One region of the Amycolatopsis sp. VC5-11 genome, then DNA from elsewhere that is predicted to be linked to it. Evidence: riboswitches for the same ligand, from Rfam matches in the RefSeq annotation. Region 1 holds a riboswitch; each other region holds the start of a gene.
The links. Region 1 has a riboswitch for S-adenosylmethionine ahead of WA670_RS39095 (aminotransferase class V-fold PLP-dependent enzyme). Riboswitches for the same ligand answer to the same signal wherever they lie in the genome.
Positions count from the first base shown of each region.

Region 1 (4,317 bases):
ATTCTGGACGCCTGCGGGCGACCGGGAGGGAGGCGGAGGGTGAACGAGCTTCCCCTGGTGCTGGGCGTCGGAGCGCTGGTTCTCGTCGTCTCGGTCGTCGCGGTGCGGGTGTCCATCCGGCTCGGATTCCCGTCGCTGCTGCTGTATCTCGGGATCGGCGTCGTGCTCGGCGAAGCCGGGTTCGGCATCCGCTTCGACAATCCGGCGCTCACCCAGTCCCTCGGGCTCGCCGCGCTCGTCCTGATCCTCACCGAGGGCGGGCTCACCACGCGCTGGTCCGCGGTGAAACCCTCGCTGGGGCCCGGAATCCTGCTGTCCACAGTGGCCGTGGTGATCAGCATCGCGGTCACCGGCGCGGCATTGCACTGGCTGCTCGGCCTCGACTGGCGGCTCGCCCTGCTGTGGGGCGCGGTTCTCGCGTCCACCGACGCGGCGGCGGTGTTCTCCGTGCTGCGCACGGCCGGGGTCGGGAAACGGCTCGTCGGCGCGCTGGAACTGGAATCCGGCATCAACGACGCGCCCGCCTACATCGCGGTCGTCGTGCTCGCGTCCGGCGAGGCGGTCGACTGGTCGCTGCCGCTGCTGGTGGTCTACGAACTGCTCACCGGCCTCGTGCTCGGCCTCGCGTTCGGCTGGCTGGGCGCGCAGGCGCTGCGCCGGGCCGCGCTCCCGGCGACCGGTCTCTACCCGCTCGCCACGGTCGCGGTGTGCGTGCTCGCGTACTCCTCGGGTCAGCTGGCGCACGCGTCCGGCCTGCTCGCCACCTACGTCGCCGGCCTGGTGCTGGGGAATTCCAAGCTCCCGCACCGGTCGGACACCCTGTCGTTCGCCGAAGGGCTCGGCTGGCTCGCGCAGATCGGGCTGTTCGTCTTGCTCGGCCTGTTCGCGTCGCCGACCCGGCTGCTCGAAACGCTCATCCCCGGCCTCGTCGCGGGCGCGGTGGTGCTGCTGCTCGCCCGGCCGCTGTCGGTGGTCCTGTCGCTGCTGCCGTTCCGCTTGCCGTGGCGGGATCAGGCGTTCCTGTCCTGGGCGGGGTTGCGCGGTGCGGTGCCGATCGTGCTCGCGATGATCCCGCTGTCCGAAGGCGTGCCCGGCGCGCAACGGCTCGTGGACGCGGTTTTCGTGCTCGTCATCGTGCTCACGGTGCTGCAGGGCGCGACGCTCAGCCCGCTCGCGCGGATCCTCGGGCTGGCGAAGGCGACGCAGGCGCACGAGATCGAGGTCGACGCCGCCCCGCTCGACGAGCTCGGCGCCGAACTGCTGCAGGTGCGCATCCAGAAGGGGTCGAAGCTGCACGGCGTGTACCTGTCCGAGCTGCGGCTGCCCGCCGGGGCGACGGTCAGTCTCGTGGTGCGCGGCGGGACGGGCTTCACGCCGCAGAAAACGAGCCGCTTGCAGGTCGAGGACCAGCTTCTGGTGGTCACGACCGCCGCCGACCGCGACGCGACCGAACGGCGCATCCGGGCTGTCGACCGGGCCGGCCGCCTCGCCCGCTGGCACGGGGAATCCGGAGCCTGATCTTTTCTGTCCTTTGTGGACACGCCCTGTGACTGCCGTCTCAGATCACGAGACGGGTCTGGTTTCTCCCGGGGGTCGTCCGCTATCTTCGGTTTCAGGTCATGAGTGCCAGCGCGAAGCCCCGGCTTGCTGGCCGGCAACCCTCCTACCGCGGTGGGGTGCCCCGGGTGAGGACCAGGCCGGTCGCGCAGTGCGGCGGGCAAGCGCGGGCCCCTCGCCGGGGGTCCCCCGGAACGCCGAGGAGGCGTCGTCATGACTCTCGCACTCGACCGGTCCACGGAAACTGTTGCCGCTGCCGTTCCCGCTGTCGCCGGTGCGACGCTGCGGGTCCCGCTGGTCACCGGCGGCGACATCGGTTACGCCAACCTCGACCACGCGGCGAGCGCGCCGTGTCTGGACGCGGTGCGTTCGGCGGTCGACGAGTTCCTTCCCTGGTACGCCAGCGTGCATCGCGGCGCGGGTTTCGCTTCGCAGGTCTCGACGCGGCTGTACGAGCGGACGCGCGACGTGCTGCGCCGGTTCGTGGACGCGCGCAACGGCGACTCGGTGATTTTCACCCGCAACACCACTGACGCGTTCAACCTGCTGGCGAAAGCGTTGCCGCGCAAGACTTCCGTGGTGGTGTTCGACAGCGAGCACCACGCGGCCCTGCTGCCGTGGCGCGGCCCGAACGTCCGGCGCGTGCAGCTGCCGCGGACCCGGCTCGCCGCAGTGTCCGTTGTGGACGAAGCGCTCGCGGAATGCCCGCAGGGGCCGCGGTTGGTCGTCGTCGCCGGTGCGTCCAATGTGACCGGTGAGCTGCTGCCGGTGGCCGAGATCGCTGCGGTGGCCCGGAAACACGGCGCCCGGGTGGCCCTCGACGCCGCACAGCTCGCTCCGCACCGGCAGATTTCGTTGCGGGAGCTGGATGTTGACTATGTCGCGCTGTCCGGGCACAAGCTGTACGCGCCCTTCGGGGCTGGTGCGCTGATCGGGCGCAGCGACTGGTTGCGGGCGGCCGAGCCGTACCTGGCCGGTGGTGGCGCTACGAAGCTGGTGACCGAGGAAGCCGTGGTGTGGAACAGCGGCGAAGAACGGCACGAGGCCGGATCGCCGAATACCGTTGGCGTGTATGCGCTCGGGGTGGCTTGCGAGCAGCTGGCAGCTCAGTGGGATGCCGTGGGTTCGCACGAAGCCGCGTTGCTGGAGCGGTTGCGCAAGGGGCTTGAGAGCTTGCCGGGGTTCGCCGAGCTGCGGTTCTTCGACGCGCCGGTGGACCGGGTCGGCACGGTGAGCTTCGTGGTCGACGGGTTCGAGCCCGGATGGCTGGCCGCGGTGCTGTCGGCCGAGTACGGAATCGGCGTGCGGGACGGGGCGTTCTGCGCGCACGTGGCCGCCCGGCGGCTGATCCGGGAAGCCGGAAGCCAGGGCCAGCAGGCGGTCCGGGTGAGCCTCGGGCTGGGGAGCACCGAGGAACACGTCGACCGCTTGGTGCTGGCGCTGCGGCAGATCGTGGCCCGGGGAGCCCGGTGGGAGTACGCGAAGGTGGACGGGCGGTGGGCACCGGTCGGGGACCCGCGGGAGCTGCCGCCGTTCTGCGCCTGACAGGGCTGGTGCTGGGACTGGCGCGACAGGAAACGTGACCACAACGCGGGATCGCGCCGACGTTTGGGCTGAGCGGCGTGACAGGCCGAAGGCCCCTCGCGTCGCTCAGCCCAAACGTCGGCTTAAGGGCGATCCCGCCGCGGCGGCGGAGCCGACGCCATCAAACACAGTCCGCGTGCAGGTCGTTCAACAGGCCGCGCTCGGTGAGGTCGCCGCTGAGGAACAGCCGGGCCAGATGAGTGAACGCGGCTTCGGCTGCGTCGGCCACAGCGGGAATGGGCGTGCGGCAGTCGGCTAAGGCCGCCTCCTGCACGTCGTGGATTTCCCGTGGTTCGCTGCGGGACAGCCCGGCCAGGTGGCGCAGGTGCTCGCCGTCCTCGCCGTCGGCCAGCCAGTGGGCGGCCCAGAGCGGGAGGTCGCTCGTGGGGGAGAGGTCGAGGGCGATCCAGGCCGCGGCCGCGGCGGGGGCGGGGATCTCGGCGGGCATGGCAGCGATGATGGCGGGCGAGGGGCCTCCGGGGCGACTGAATTCGGCCGCTGTGACCTGCTCGGGCGCGGTTGTGGACAATGGGGGTGTGAGCACCGATCCTTCGCCGTCCGAGTCCGAGGTCGAGCCGTCTGCGGAACCGCCTGAGCAGGAGGCCGCCGGGGACGGCGCGCCGCTGCCCAAGCGGCGGGTCTGGGTGGTGTTCGCGGTCGCGGCGCTGCTGTGGGCGATCGACCTGATCACGAAGAACCTCGTGGTCGCGAACCTCGAGGGCAAGGAGCCCAAGCCGATCCTCGGCGGGCTGATCTACCTGCAGGTCATCCGCAACCCGGGCGCCGCGTTCTCGATGGCGACCGGCATGACGTGGGTGCTCGCGCTGGTCGCGATCGGCGTCGTGATCGCGATCGTGTGGATCTCGCGCAGGCTGCGCTCGGTCGGCTGGGCGATCGGCCTCGGGCTCGTGCTCGCCGGCGCGCTCGGCAACCTGACCGACCGGTTCTTCCGCGAGCCCGGACCGCTGCGCGGCCACGTCGTCGACTTCATCTCCGCGTTCGCGCCCAACGGCCAGGGTTTCGCGATCTTCAACATCGCCGACTCCGCGATCTGCGTCGGCGGCGCGCTGATCGTGCTGCTGTCCCTGCTCGGCAAGGACTACGACGGCACCTCCACCCGCGGCAAGAAGAAGGACTCCGAGTGAGCGCGCGCATGCTGCCCGTCCCCGACGGGCT
Region 1 is NZ_JBAGKF010000021.1:141,138-145,454, forward strand. Features, by position in the region: gene WA670_RS39090 (potassium/proton antiporter) at 40-1,518, shown strand; SAM riboswitch class IV at 1,616-1,730, shown strand; gene WA670_RS39095 (aminotransferase class V-fold PLP-dependent enzyme) at 1,771-3,102, shown strand; gene WA670_RS39100 (hypothetical protein) at 3,263-3,589, opposite strand; gene lspA (signal peptidase II) at 3,678-4,286, shown strand; gene WA670_RS39110 (RluA family pseudouridine synthase) at 4,283-4,317, shown strand, end outside.

Region 2 (4,317 bases), on a different contig from region 1:
TGTGGCGAGCGAGCACCGGAACGAGCTGCTCGCCGCGGCCGGTGCCGAGCGCAGTGCCGCCGTACAGCGCGAAGGGCACGTCACTGCCCAGCCGGCCGGCGATGGTGGCCAGCTCGTCGCGGGTGATGTCGAGCTTCCAGAGCGACGAGAGCCCGACCAGCGCCGCCGCCGCGTCCGCGCTCCCGCCCGCCATGCCGCCGGCGACCGGAATGCCCTTGCGCAGCACGATTCGCACCTTCGGCTCATCCGCGTCCGGCCGTCCGGCGTAGGAGGCCAGCTCGCGCGCCGCGCGCCAGGCGAGGTTGGCGCCGTCGGTGGGCACCGTGCGCTCCCCCTCGCCGTACACCTCGAGCCCTGGCTCGTCGGTGGCGGCGACGGTCACCTCGTCGGTGAGCGAAAGCGCCTGGAAGACGGTGACCAGCTCGTGGAACCCGTCCGCCCGCAGGTCGCCGACGGCCAGGTGCAGGTTGACCTTGGCCGGGACCCGGACGGTGACTGGTGGTGGTACGACGGCGAGCACCCGTCCAGCCTACGTGGCTGGCGCTGACCAGGTGTCGCCAGGAGAAAACGTCGGCACGGAAGTTCCCCCAACCGTCGCTCCGGAGTGGCCATCCGGACTAATTTGGAACTACTTTGGAACTATGCGCGCGCCGGAGGTCAACCTGTCCGAGCTGTCCCTGCACCCGCGCCGGGTCACCGACCGGCTCGAAAGTTCGCCGACCCGTTCGGTCCGGATTCGCCGACGGGAGAAGGACAAACCCGATCTGCTGCTCGTGACCGCCGAGCGCGCCGAACAGGCGGCGGCCGGGTTTTCGGCGACCGTCACGATCCTCGCGGAACTGATGCGCCGCAGCGCCGAGACCGCTGCGCTCGCCGCCGAGGCGCTGCCCGCCGCGTTCCCGTGGGCGCGGTACCTGTCCGCGGAAGAGGTACGGACATTCGTCGGCGAACTGGTCGAAACCCTGGAGCGAGCCGAATCCCTCGGCAACCCGGTGCCGTTCGCCGCCCTCGCGGCGAAGTGGAAACAGACCGCCGAGGCGCACGCGGATCCGGAGCTGGCGGAGATCCTGCGCCGGAACGACCACAATGGACAGAATTCAGGACACTTGTCCTGAAACTTTGACCCGGCGACCTGATTTCTCGGGCGACGCGTCCCGCGAACGCGGCGAGGGCCGCCCCCATCGCATGGGACGGCCCTCGGAAAACCGCTCAGTTAAAAGGAAATCAGGCGGCGACGACGCTCTGCGGACCGCGAGCCGGCTGGCTCACGTGCGCACCCCGGTCGGAGATCCAGGACAGCGCGGCGTCGGCCCGCTCGCCGCGGACGCCGAGGCGGAACCGGGCGATCGGGGTGTCCCCGATGCGGGTGAGGCCGCCGCCGATGGTGGCGAGCTCCACGTCGAACCGGCTGGCCGCCTCGGGCAGCAGGGCGCCCACCGAAGCGAAACCGATCAGCACGACGTCGACCGCGCGGTCGTACTTCGCGGACTGGGCACGCGAGGTCTCGACCGACGGCAGCACCGCTTGCGCGGTCCAGCTGTCCGGCGTCGAGATGAGGTCGAGCACCGTGCCGCGCTCGACGATCGCGCCGTTGTCGAGCACCGCGACGTCGTCGCAGACCCGGCGGACGACGTCCGCGTCCGGCGTGGTGACGACGACCGTCACGCCCAGCTCGGCCCGCGCGCGGTCGAGCACGGCGAGCACCGCGCCCGCGTCCTCGGCCGCGATCCCGGCGGTCGGGTCGTCCGCGAGCAGCACGGCCGGTCCGGCGGCGAGCGCCCTGGCGACCGCGACCCGGCGGAGCTGGCCGTCGGTGAGTTCTTCCGGCTTCTGCCCGGCGCGGGCGGTGAGGCCGACGAGGTCGAGCAGCGAGCCGACCCGGCTGCGCCGCTGCGGGCCGTCGACGCCGAGCTGCTCCAGCGGGCTGGCGATGTTGCCCGCGATGGTGCGCTCGGCGATCAGCTCCGGCTTGGTCCCGACGACACCCAGCTGGCGGCGGATCTCCCGCAGCCGCTTGCCGTCGAGCGTCGCGGTGTTGAGGCCGTCGAGCCGCACGACGCCGCGGTCAGGGCGCTCCTGCAGCGCGATGCAACGGGCGAGGGTCGACTTGCCGGAACCGGACGGACCCACGACCCCGAACAGCGAACCGGCTTGCACGTCGACACTCACGTCGCGCAGCGCGGCGACCCGATTTCCGTGGAAGGGAAAGGACTTGGACACGTTTTCGACAGTGATCACGAAAGGGCTCCAGGCAAACGAGGCGCGGCACCGATTCCGGGCGCGCCAGGCGTCATCGAATTACCGTCCACTGTGGACGGCGCAAGAAACTGCGGAAAAAACGATCAGGCGATGGCCATGGAGCGTTGACACGCACATACCGAGCGGCGACCTTCGTCGACTACGCGCCGGCGGGTCAGCAGGAGCGGGCGGGTGACCCTCTTCATCGAAAACAGCCTCCATCGGTCCTGGCGGTAGCACCTGCCCTGCGGAGGGTGGTTGCTGCGACTTCGGCGAGCCAGGTCTCTCAGTCGCTCGGGATGGACGCTTTCGAGTAAAGCCGATCCCATTGGCTGAACGCAAGCGCGTTGGTGCAGATCACACGTCTGGTGGTGCCCGCATACCGGAACACCGCGTCCAAAAACCGGAAGCCCGGAACCTCGGCCGCCGAACAGTGCCTCGACCTGCGAAACGCTCGCCACGAGCACCGGCGGCGAACGGGTTCGTTCCACTGTGGACGATCAAGGATCTTTGTGGAACAAGAGTTTTCTCGTTGTCAAGGGGTGATGGTTCGCGGGGCTCAACGCTCGGCGCACCGGGGTCTCGACCGAGCCGAGATAGGTCAGCGAAGCGAAGCACCTCGGGTCAGCCCTGCGGAACAATCCCGGGCGTGGAGCAGTCGGACTCCCCCGAATGCCGAGCTGCTCGTCACAGATGGAAGGCTGTTTCAGCCGTGCTCGCGTGATCACCAAGCGTAGCCAGGCAGCTGTGGATGACCCACAATCAGCGACGACACAAGATCATCGAAGAACGCAGCGAAACCAGGGAATACCTGCTCCGACGCCGCCGTTGGAAGTCGCAAGGCGAGCACCCTGGGGGAGGTGGGTCACATTCCGGCAGCCGCGATCCGCGCGAAAGCGTGCACGTCCAACTGCTCCCCGCGCGTCTTCGGGTCGATCCCCGCCTCGGCGAGCAACTCGCCAGCCCGCTCGGCGGAACCAGCCCACCCGGCCAGCGCGGCCCGCAATGTCTTGCGCCGCTGGGAGAACGCCGCGTCGACCACCGCGAACAGCCGGGCCCGATCCACTCCGGAAACCGGGTCGGTCCGGGTGAACGAGACCAGAGCGGAATCGACGTTCGGCACCGGCCAGAACACCGCGCGCGGCACGGCGGCCACCTTGCGCGCGGGCCCGTACCAAGCGAGCTTCACGCTCGGCACGCCGTAAGTGCGGCTCCCTGGCCCGGCCGCCATCCGGTCGGCGACCTCGGTCTGGACCATGACGAGCCCGCTGCGCAGCGACGGCAGCTCGGCCAGCAGGTGCAGCACCACCGGCACCGCGACGTTGTACGGCAGGTTCGCGACGATCGACACCGGCTCAGCGGGCAGATCAGCCGCCCGCACCCGGAGCGCGTCGGCGCCGACGACGGTCAGCCGGTCCGCGGCCTCAGGCGCGCGCTCGGCGACTGTGCGGGGCAGGCGGGCGGCCAGCACCGGATCGATCTCCACAGCGACGACCTGAGCGCCCGCGGCCAGCAGGCCGAGCGTCAGCGAGCCGAGACCGGGTCCGACCTCCAGGACGACGTCCCCCGGCTGCACGCCGCCGAGTTCGACGATGCGGCGGACCGTGTTGGGGTCGTGCACGAAGTTCTGCCCGAGTTTCTTCGTGGGCCGGACGTCGAGTTCGTCGGCCAGCCCGCGGATTTCGGCAGGCCCCAGCAGTTCCACCACCGGACGAGCCTACCCAGCGGCGGCGCGGCGGACGAAAACAGGCGGCCGGGAGCGCGAGGCTCCCGGCCGCCTGCCGGAAAATCGGAGCGTAACTCAGGCTTTGTAGCCGCAGCCCCAGGCGCTGTAGCCGCCGCGGGCGTCGCGCACCTTCTCGGCGATCGCGATCTGCTGCTCGCGGGTCGCCTTGTCGGCGGTGGGGGCGTACTGCTGGCCGCCGTAGGCGTTCCAGGTCTGCCGGTCGAACTGCAGGCCGCCGTAGTAGCCGTTGCCGGTGTTGATCGACCAGTTGCCGCCCGACTCGCACTGCGCGATGCGGTCCCACGCGCCGGTGTCGCCGATGGCCGGGGCCGGCGGCTTCTTGGTGCCGACCT
Region 2 is NZ_JBAGKF010000034.1:2,623-6,939, reverse strand. Features, by position in the region: gene WA670_RS43720 (4-(cytidine 5'-diphospho)-2-C-methyl-D-erythritol kinase) at 1-520, opposite strand, end outside; gene WA670_RS43715 (hypothetical protein) at 642-1,115, shown strand; gene WA670_RS43710 (ATP-binding cassette domain-containing protein) at 1,225-2,238, opposite strand; SAM riboswitch class I at 2,454-2,544, opposite strand; gene rsmA (16S rRNA (adenine(1518)-N(6)/adenine(1519)-N(6))-dimethyltransferase RsmA) at 3,104-3,946, opposite strand; gene WA670_RS43700 (resuscitation-promoting factor) at 4,040-4,317, opposite strand, start outside.
Region 2: linked by a shared signal. The riboswitch ahead of WA670_RS43710 (ATP-binding cassette domain-containing protein) and the one ahead of WA670_RS39095 (aminotransferase class V-fold PLP-dependent enzyme) in region 1 are both predicted to bind S-adenosylmethionine.

Region 3 (4,317 bases), on a different contig from region 1:
ACAGGACCAGCAAGTAGCTGGCCGGCGAGGCGAGTCCGACGATCAGCACCTCCCGCCGGTGGTCGCGCCACAGCCGCTTGATCTCCGACCGGCCGCGCGCCGCGGTCGGCGCGAGCAGGATGCTCTGACCGATCGCGCCGCCGCCGAAGTAGACGAGCGGAGGCACGCCGAGCGACGTGACCGAGTGCGCGTCCCAGAGCGTGTAAGCGGCGATGACGACGCCGGTCGCGACGCCGTAGAACACCCCCGCGCGGCGGGCCCGGGCGTTGCCGGTGCCGCCGCCGAGGCTGATCACCAGGACGCCCGCGACGACGAGGAACGCCCCGATCAGCCCGAGCACGCCCGGCCGTTCGCCCAGGACCGTGACGGCCACGAGCACCGACACCAGCGGCCCGGTCCCGCGAGCCAGCGGGTAGACGATGGACAGGTCGCCGACCTCGTATCCGCGCTGCAGCACGATCCCGTACGCCACGTGCAGGACCGCGGTGCCCGCGGCGGCGAGCAGCCAGGTCCACTGTGGACGTTCCGGTTCGACGGCCAGCGCGACCGCGATCACCGGGAGCATCGCCGCCGCGGAGACCGTGTAGTACAGCCAGACGAACCGCGGGCCGCCGGAAACCCGTTTGGCGGCAAGGTTCCACACGGCGTGCACGACCGCGGCGACGAGGACCATGGCGAGGGCTGTGGTGTTCATCCGGACCCCTTCAGGTATTCAGCGCACGCTGAAGACCGGGTCCTCCAGGCTTTTGTCCCGTCAGATGAACGGCGGGGCTCTGTCTCCCGCCGAAGGTGCCGCTCGGACCAGGCCCGCCCGCCCTCGTTGTCTTCGCGACCCGCTCTGCGGGACCACGGGCAGGCGACGGAACCCTAGGCACTACCGGACCCCACCGTAACCGAGACGGGGCCGCGATGCCGAACGTTTACCTGCTCCGGGGCCGTCGACAACGCCGCGAACAGGGCTGTTAAGATTTTCGACTGTTGCCGTGCGGCATTCCGTCAGGGAGGAAACCCGGCAGTCCCTCGGGACTGATCCGGAGCCACACGAACGCGGCAACGACCTTCACCGAGTGAAAGAGGAACGCCTCCATGGCCAACATCAAGTCGCAGGTCAAGCGCATCACGACGAACGAGAAGGCGCGGCAGCGCAACCTGGCGATCCGGTCCTCGGTGAAGACCGCGATCCGCAAGTTCCGCGAGGCCGCCGAAGCCGGTGACAAGGACAAGGCCCTCGAACTGCAGCGCGACGCCGCTCGCAAGCTCGACAAGGCCGTCACCAAGGGCGTCATCCACGCCAACCAGGCCGCGAACAAGAAGTCGGCTCTCGCGAAGCGCGCGAACCAGCTCTGAGCGCAGTCTTTCCGGAAGGCCCGGCGGCTTCGGCTGCCGGGCCTTTTCCGTGTCCTGGGGACCGGCCTGGCTGTCCTCAAGGCGTTCCCGGAACTGGGACGTCAGCGGTCGCCCTTGGCCGCGACCACGTCGAGGACCGCGCGCTGCAGCGCGTAGTTCGCGTCGGCCGCCGCGCCCTTGACCTCGGCGTTCAGCCGCGCCACGACGCGCATCGCGGTCGCCAGGCCGTCCTGGCCCCAGCCGCGGGACTGCCCTTGCGCCTTGCGGATCTTCCACGGCGGCATGCCGAGTTCGCCCGCCATCTGGTTCGGGTTGCCGCGCCCGGCCGCGGACACGCGAGCGATCGTGCGAACCGCGTCGGCCAGCGCGTCGGCGATCAGGACGTGCGGGACGCCCAGCTGCATCGCCCACTGCAGCGACTCCATCGCGGCGGCCCGGTCGCCCGCGACGGCCTTCTCCGCCACCGCGAAGCCGGTCACGTCGGCGCGTCCGGTGTGGTAACGGCGGACCGCCCGCTCGTCGACGACTCCCCCGGTGTCGGCGACCAGCTGCGTCGCCGCCGAGGACAGTTCGCGCAGGTCCGAGCCGACCGAGTCGAGCAGTGCCATCAGGCCCGCGGCGTCGATCTTGCCGCCCGCGCGGCGCACCTCGTTGCGGACGAACGCCTCGCGCTCGGCCGGTTTGGTGAGCTTCGGGCATTCGGTGATTTCCGCGCCCGCTTTTTTCAACGCGCCCGGCAGCGCCTTGGCGGCTTTGCTCCGCCCGCCGCCGCTGTGCACGACCACGAGGACGATGCCGTCGGCAGGCGCTTTCACGTACGCGAGGACCGCGTCGGAAAGCTCCTGCGAGATGTCCTGCGCCGACTCGAGCACGATCACGCGCCCCTCGGCGAACAGCGACGGGCTCACCAGCTCGGCCAGCACAGGCGGTGTGAGATCGGACACCCGCATGCGCGTGAGGTCGGCCGTCGGGTCCGCGGCTTTGGCCGCGTCGAGGGACGCTCGCACAGCCCGTTCGATGAGCAGTTCTTCCTCGCCCGTGACGAGGTGCAGCGGCGCGGGTGCGGTGGTCACCCGGCCATCTTCTCACCCGGCCGCCGGGCCGCCCGCTCCGGTGATGTGGGCCGCCTCCGTGGCACGAGCTGATCGGGATGTCGTACGGTGTAGCCGAGGACGCGCCCACCGGCGCTCCGACAACCGAATACCGCTCATCCAGAGGGGCAGAGGGAACGGCCCGACGAAGCCCCGGCAACCGGCGTACAGCCTGTCATCCCGCGATCGCGGGGTAGCTGACGACCACGGTGCCAATTCCGGCCCGCTTCGGCGGGGCAGATGAGGAAAGGAACCTCGCGATGACTGCAGCCCTCAGCGCCACCTCCGCCAATAAGACGATCGACCTCGGTCCGGCCGTCGAACTGGTGTCGAAGGAAGAAGGGCACCGGCAGCCGCTCGCTCCGGAATTCGTCTCCGTCGACGACTTCTCGCCGCTCGAGGTCGCCTACGACTTCGGCCGCGTCCGCCGCGAGGACATCGAGTCGGGCCCGCGCAACATCTGGCGCTACAAGAAGCTCCTTCCCGTCCCCTCGACCGTCGAGGAGACCCCGAACACCGAACCCGGCTGCACCCGGCTCGTGCGCGCCGACCGGCTCGCGAAGGAGCTCGGCCTCAAGCGCGTGTGGGTCAAGGACGACACCGGCAACCCGACGCACTCGTTCAAGGACCGCGTGGTCGCCGTCGCGCTCGCGGCCGCCCGCGAGTTCGGTTTCGAGGTCCTGGCGTGTCCCTCGACCGGCAATCTGGCCAACGCGACCGCCGCCGCGGCGGCCCGCGCCGGCTGGCGGTCGGTCGTGCTGATCCCGAAGAACCTCGAACGCGCGAAGATCCTCACCACCGCGGTCTACGACGGCGACCTGATCGCCGTCGACGGCAACTACGACGACGTGAACCGGCTCGCCACCGAACTGGCCGGCGAGCACCCGAAGTGGGCGTTCGTGAACGTCAACGTCCGCCCGTACTACTCCGAGGGCTCGAAGACGCTCGCCTACGAGGTCGCCGAGCAGCTCGGCTGGCGCATCCCCGAGCAGATCGTCGTGCCGATCGCCTCCGGTTCCCAGCTCACCAAGGTGGACAAGGGTTTCCGCGAGCTGGGCCAGCTCGGTCTCGTGGACGCCAGCCCGTACAAGGTGTTCGGCGCGCAGGCCACGGGCTGCTCGCCGGTCTCCACCGCGTACCGCAACGGCCACGACGTGGTCCAGCCGGTGAAGCCGGACACCATCGCCCGTTCGCTCGCGATCGGCAACCCGGCCGACGGCCCGTACGTGCTCGACGTGGTCAACCGCACCGGCGGCGCGATCGAGGACGTCACCGACGAAGAGGTCGTCGAAGGCATTCGGCTGCTCGCGCGCACCGAAGGCATCTTCACCGAGACCGCGGGCGGCGTCACCGTGGCGACCGCGAAGAAGCTCGTCGAAACCGGCAAGCTCGACCCGGACGCGGAAACCGTCCTCCTCATCACCGGCGACGGCCTCAAGACCCTCGACGCGGTCGAGAACCACATCGGCCCGAAGGCCACCGTGCCGCCGTCCGCCGCGGCCGTCGCCAAGGCACTCGGCTACTGACGCACCGGCCCGGGGTCCGCCGCACTACCGCGGCGGACCCCGCGGCTCGCCCCGGCGCACCACCGCCGGTCCGCTTCCTCCGGGCAGAACGGCGGTGTCCCCGTCGATATCGGTCCGGGTGACCAGCACTCCCATCGTTCCGAGAACGTCCACTGTGGACTTGCTCGGATGTCCGTATCCGTTGCCCGCGCCGACACTGATCAGCGCCGTGCGCGGCCGCACCGCCGCGAGAAACTGCGGCAGCGAATACCTCGACCCGTGATGCGGCACCTTCAGGACGTCTGCCCGCAGGTCGACGCCCTCGGCAAGCAGATCCGCCTGCGCCGCCAGCTCGACGTCTCCGGTCAGCAGAA
Region 3 is NZ_JBAGKF010000006.1:273,298-277,614, reverse strand. Features, by position in the region: gene WA670_RS20815 (DMT family transporter) at 1-694, opposite strand, end outside; gene rpsT (30S ribosomal protein S20) at 1,087-1,347, shown strand; gene holA (DNA polymerase III subunit delta) at 1,449-2,420, opposite strand; SAM riboswitch class I at 2,552-2,685, shown strand; gene thrC (threonine synthase) at 2,699-3,964, shown strand; gene WA670_RS20795 (ComEC/Rec2 family competence protein) at 3,989-4,317, opposite strand, start outside.
Region 3: linked by a shared signal. The riboswitch ahead of thrC (threonine synthase) and the one ahead of WA670_RS39095 (aminotransferase class V-fold PLP-dependent enzyme) in region 1 are both predicted to bind S-adenosylmethionine.